One region of the Paenibacillus sp. FSL R5-0766 genome, then DNA from elsewhere that is predicted to be linked to it. Evidence: predicted binding sites of a transcription regulator. Region 1 holds the regulator's gene; the other holds the start of a gene.

Region 1 (3,202 bases):
CATTGACTCCTGCGAGAATTTCGACAGGTTTGTTTGTTTTTGAATGTAACTTTGAGTACATATCTGAGTATATCACATCGTATATACAATTTCGAAGGCGAAAATATGAATAAATTATTAATTTTAACTATTTAAATCAAAAATGTTTACAGACAACACAAAGAACCGGTTCAGTCGGATATCCGTCTGCCGGTTCTTTTATTTCTTTAAATTCTCTAGTTATGTCACTCTATTTGTTCTAGCTGTTCGGGAGTGTGTAGACCAGGTCCACCTGTTCTCCGTTGCTAAAACGATAAAAGCGATAGTGGTTATGCGTACCGTCTTTATAATACACTTGCCACACATATATTCCATTCACAACTCCGGGCATGATTCGCTTAATCTCACCGGCAGGAACTTCAGAACTGAAGCGATTGCGGATCTGCGCTTCGGACATTCCATTCTGCAGCAGCTCACTGTGTACAGCGTTTGCACCCTTAGCCGGTTGATTGTTTGCATCGAATTTAACCCAGACCATAACATCCTGGTTATCCTTATTTTTGCCGATCAGGGTCCAGTAGATGTTGTCAGAGCCTTCTTTGTCTCCCCAGATGTACTTGCGCAATTCATCATAGGATGTAATGCCCAGTTGCTTCTGTGCTGCCTCTATAGCGAGCGCTTCTTCCTTGCGCTGGTCCTGCGTGACATAGACGTAATAACGCTGAAGTCCAAACAGAATCAGAACCAGTGCAAGCAGCGAAATCCATATCCACTTCTTTTTTTTCTTCAAAAGCCGAACTTCCTTTCCCTATGATGCTGTCCTGCAATTAACGAGCAAGCAGACCATCAAATGCCAATTGAGACTCACGCAAAATGCGTTCTTCATCCAGCGTCAGACATTCGCCATGTTTCACCACTTGTTTTCCATCCACCCATACGTGCTCAACATCTTTGGCAGAAGCCGAGTAGATCGTATGTGAGATCAGGTCTGTATGTGGATAGAAATGTGCCTGTTCAATATCAAGGGCGATAAAGTCAGCCTTCATGCCGACCTGAAGCGCTCCGGTATTGTTCAAGAAGATGGATTTGGCACCATATGACGTTCCGAGTAGTAACGCTTCGCCTGCTGGTACTGCTGTCGGGTCACCAGATACACCTTTGTGGATCAATGCAGCCAGTCTCATTTCCTCGAACATATCCAGGTTGTTGTTACTTGCTGGTCCGTCTGTTCCGAGTGACACGGTAACTCCTGCTTTCAGCAATGCAGGTACCCGCGCAACACCGGAAGCGAGTTTCAGGTTACTTCCCGGGTTATGGGATACAGCCACATCATGACGGGCCAAAATTTCAATCTCTTCGTCATTAAGATGCACCGCATGTGCAACCAGAGATGGACGGGAGAAAAATCCCAGTTTCTCGAGATGTGCCACAGGACGCAGTCCATAATCAGCCACGTTCTGCTCCACTTCACGAAGCGTTTCAGACATATGTGTATGAAGAGGAAGGTTTAGGTCATTCGCGACCTGTACAAGCTTCTCTATGTAGTCAGGAGGGCATGTATATGGGGCGTGTGGCGAGATTACGGTTGTAATGCGACCATCTGCCTGTCCATTCCACTCACGTGCAAACGCTGCCGACTCCTCCAGCTTCCGCAATTGCTCTTCTTCCGAGCACAGCCCGATTACACCACGTGCCAGTGCTGCTCTAACGCCGGATTGCTCCACAACTTTGGCCACTTGATCCATGTGATCATACATGTCCAGGAAAGCTGTAGTTCCGCCTTTCAACATTTCAAGCACAGATAGCGAAGTTCCCCAATATACGTCTTGTGAAGTCATTTTTGCTTCCATCGGCCACATTTTTTCCTGCAACCATACTTGCAACGCAAGATCGTCTCCGTGCCCTCTGAGCAACGACATTGCTGCATGACCATGCGTATTGATCAGACCCGGCAGGAAGAACAATCCTTTTCCATCCACTTTGGTACAATTTTTGTCTTCATCCGGCAATGTCTCACCAATATGCACAATCTTGTCATTCTCAACAACCATGTATCCGTGAACCACGTTCCATGTTGTGCCTTCATTAACGGCAAATTTGCCGTTGTGGATTACCCATCTATTTGTTGTCATCTTCCTCGTCGTCCTTTCCAGTCTCCAAGTAATAGGCCAAACTAAGCAGATCCGTTGTAAAGTCAGCATGGTGAATGCGGATATGCGGCGGTGTTTTTAGAATGGTTGGTGCAAAATTAAGGATCGCTTCGATTCCAGATTCAATAAGCTGATCGGCTACATTTTGGGCTTCCGTATCCGGAACAGTGATAATTCCAATGCGGATGTTATCCGTTTTAACCGCTTCCGTCAATTCATCCATTGGTTTTACCGTCAAACTGTTGATTTGACTACCAATCTTCGGTCCATATGCATCAAATACAGCAACAATCTTCATGTTGTCTTTCAGATATGCGTTGTAGTTGGACAAGGCTTGACCTAGATTACCCGCGCCTACCAGAGCTACATTAATTTGCTGATCAATCTTGAGAATGTGACGAATTTTCTCGATCAAATAGGATACATCATACCCGATCCCTTTACGACCAAAATCACCGAAGTAAGCCAGGTCTTTACGAATTTGCGCCGGATTCAGATCCAGCCTCTGTCCAAGCTCTTGAGAAGAAACAGTAGCCACCTCACGCTGATGCAACTCGTTCAAATAACGCAAGTATACAGGCAGACGTCGTACCACCGCTTCCGAAATTTTATCCGATTTCATTCTTGCTCCCCCTTACCAAGGCCACGATAAAATAATAAATGAAAAGATGAGCATTCTGTATAAACTCAAAGATAAACGTGACATTTTATACAGAATGCTCCTTGTAATTTAGGTTATAAGTTCTTGCGTGCAACTACTTAAATCGGATCTGGGAATATCTAATAAAGTTTAACTCCAAACAATAGTGTCATGCAATGATATAACGAACAAAAAACCATTATTTTTGTTCATTAGCAGGTTTTTCCAACCACTCGGTAATTCGTGGAACCATCTGCTCCGTGAGCATATGCTCCATTTTGGGACCAGGTAATGAATATAAAAAGAATTTACCATAATACGCTTCAATCACCCGTGTATCATATACAATCACAATGCCTCTATCCTTTGCTGTACGCACCAATCGGCCAAATCCCTGTTTGAAACGAATGACCGCTTGTGGCACGGACAGTTT
Region 2 (3,202 bases), 2.1 Mb from region 1:
CCGTAAGTCTCGGACAATGCTGTGAATTTGGTCGTAATCTCGTAAATCGCTTCATCCCAACTGATTCGTTCGAACTTGCCTTCACCTTTGGCTCCTACACGTTTCATCGGATATTTTAGACGCTCGGGGTGATACACCCGCTCGGTCATATTTCTGACTTTATTACAGATGGCACCCTTGGTGATCGGATGATCCGGATTACCTGCCACCTTCACAATTTTGCCGTTCTCTTTATGTAATAACAGACCACAAGTGTCCGGACAGTCGAGCGGGCACACCGCCGCAAATATACCATTCTCCTGATCGATCATCGTAAGGCTCCCCTCTTTAAAAGCTATCCCTATATCATATCTTCTTCGAGGTTATCGCGTAAAGAGAACAGTATGTTTTTGCTTCATATTCACCGCTATAGCGGCTTTAAATTATTTTCAAAAAAATGTTTTTGAGTTTGATTCAATTTCAGAATTCAGGGGTAAATTAAAAATAAGGCATTAGGCTAGTGTTTCCCCACTTCCTCCTCATGCCATATCATGGACCACTCCCGAAATTCGCCATGAACAGGTTTCGTTCCCCCGAACCTTGTCATGGCGAATTTATTTTGCGTTAAACTCCAACAAGAACCCCATACAAAAAAAAGATCCCGCCCTGCTCCGTCACAGCATATTCGCCATGAACCGAGCAAGATCAGAATCGTCTTCACTTCTAATATACGTGTATACATACCTCGCTATGCCCGCTATGCTTGTTTGCTCAACATCACTCTAGCCTCCGTCTCCACAGCTTCGATCGACGTTGCTACCTCCGGTTTCACTTTTGGCTCAGCTTGGCGCAGGTACACCACCCAATAGGCTGCAGCTACAAACAGAGCACCACCAGTCAGATTCCCGAGCCATACCGGAATGAAATTCATCACATATTGACCCCACGAATAATGTCCTTCAAAGATTGCCGCCGGGATGAGGAACATATTGGCCACAACGTGCTGGAATCCAATCGCCACAAATGCCATCGTTGGAAACCAAATGCCCAGTACCTTGCCACTCATCGTATCGGATGCATAAGATAGCCACACGGCAAGTGCCACCAGCCAGTTACAGCCGATGCCAGAGATGAAAGCTTGCAGGAAGCCATCATGCAGCTTATGCCCAGCCATATCCACCACTTTCGCCAGATATACACCCTCTCCGGTCAGACCCAGCACATGTCCAAACGCGTACGCGACAAACAAAGCTCCAACAAAGTTACCAATCGTCACTAAGGTTAGATTTTTCAACATGTTACCCACGGATAATTTTCGTGCAATTGTCGCAAGTGGAACTGCCATCATGTTACCTGTCAGCAGCTCACCACCACCTATGAGTACCAAGATTAATCCAACCGGGAACACTGCTGCTCCAATCAGATTGACCAGACTCCCCCACTCTGCTGGCGCAGAAGCAATTACCCGAATATCCAATAGAAAACCCAGCGCAATAAAAGCCCCTGCCAGAAAACTAAGCACCAGTACAGAAGACACCGGATATTGAGCCTTCTTCATTCCTGTTTGCGCCGTATATTGTGCAACCTCAAGAGGTGTTTTTGCTGCCATATCATTCATCCTCTCCTTCATTGTTCATCATTGGATAAAACCATCTGAAATTCATTAGTTATGCGTTGAATACCACATCCTAATTGTATCTCGGTCCTAAACATAACTTTGTGCAAATTATCACAATGTTGTTTAAAAAGATACTTAAGAGTGTCTTGGAATAGTTATGACAGCAAGAGTATAGTAAGGCCTTTTGAAGCTAAAAAATCACAAAAAAGACTGACGATATACTCGCCAGTCTTCTTTTTCCTATATAACATGCTCTCTGTTCAATCATCTATTCTGCTTCCTTACACCATTGCTGGTGCTTTTACTTCTATTGGAGGCAGTGCTTGCAGACCAGCCGTGTTCAGGAAGTTCCATGGTTTGTTGTAATGCGGCTGGAAGAAAAAGTCGATGAAGGCCAGCTCATCTACGGTCATGTTATTTTGGATGCAGACCGAGATTGTATTAATCGATTGGGTCAGATCAACCTGAGACATCACCTGTGCTCCCACGATCCGACGAGTAGCCTGCTCATATACTACTTTGAGCAACAGTTTCTCAGCCGTTGGCATGAACTCCGGACGATAGCTGTCTTCCAGTACGACAGATTCCACAATCAGACCTTCGTCAGCAGCAGACATTTCCGTCATCCCTGTACCCGCGATATTTTGCTCATAAATTTTGATACCCGATGTTCCTTGTGTACCCATATACGGTGTCGTAGGACGAACCAGGTTACGGGCTACGAGTGTACCCATCCGTACGGCGTTAGTCGCCAATGGAATGTACGCTGCTTTGCCTGTTGGGTTGTAATGAATAGCACAGCTGTCACCCGCAGCGAAGACGTCTTTTTGACTCGTTTGCATATATTTATCCGCGATGATTGCGCCGTTTGGTAGCATATCCACTTGGCCTTTGAGCAGCTCTGTATTTGGACGGAAACCAATGCACAGAATAACCAGATCGGTTTCAAACTCTCCTTTGGACGTGATCACCTTAGTTACTTTGCCATTTTCACCAGTAAACTTCTGTACCGTTTGACCGAGAGCCAGCTTGATGCCGCGTCCAGTCAACGTATCTTCGATCGCATCTGTGAATTCAGGGTCCAGGTATTTGTTCAAAATACGGTCCACACTGTCGATCAGGGTAACTTCCTTGCCATTCATTTGGAAAGCTTCCACCAGCTCTACGCCGATATATCCTGCACCTACAACAGTAACACGTTTGGCATCTTTGGCTTTTTCAATAATCGTGTTGGAGTGATTGTAGTTTTTGCAAAGTAAAATGTTATCCATCTCGATGCCTTCAAGCTTTGGAACGACAGGCCATGAACCCGTTGTCACGATCAGTTTGTCAAACGTATCTTCAAATTCTTCCCCGGTTTGCAGGTTTTTAGCCTGAAGGGTATGACCCTCGGCATCTACTGCTGTTACTTCATGAAGCATCTTGGTCTCAACACCAAGCTCTGCCAGTTGATTAGGCGAAGAATAGAACAAACCGTCAGGGTCTTTTACAACCCCACCTACGTAGAGCGCAATGCCACAAGATAGGAAGGAGATATTGTCATTGCGCTCATACACCGTGATGGTAGCATCCGGGTACAATTTAGCGGTATTTACGATGGCTGCG

Evidence for each region. Region 1 encodes Rex, which represses fermentation and respiration genes when NADH is low (regulators of the CRP and FNR family bind a similar motif). Its sites were predicted from a motif close to TTGTGAAATATTTCACAA; they were not measured.
Region 2: a site for Rex is predicted at 1,697-1,714, ahead of MKY66_RS27775 (formate/nitrite transporter family protein). Genes of this name have one in related genera too.

What each region holds. Positions count from the first base shown of each region.
Region 1 covers NZ_CP150227.1:4,361,408-4,364,609, forward strand. The annotation lists gene MKY66_RS18745 (DUF5590 domain-containing protein) at 239-769, opposite strand; gene MKY66_RS18750 (amidohydrolase) at 807-2,111, opposite strand; gene MKY66_RS18755 (redox-sensing transcriptional repressor Rex) at 2,098-2,751, opposite strand; gene dinG (ATP-dependent DNA helicase DinG) at 2,969-3,202, opposite strand, start outside.
Region 2 covers NZ_CP150227.1:6,424,884-6,428,085, forward strand. The annotation lists gene MKY66_RS27770 (molybdopterin oxidoreductase family protein) at 1-311, opposite strand, end outside; gene MKY66_RS27775 (formate/nitrite transporter family protein) at 737-1,588, opposite strand; gene MKY66_RS27780 (FAD-dependent oxidoreductase) at 1,879-3,202, opposite strand, start outside.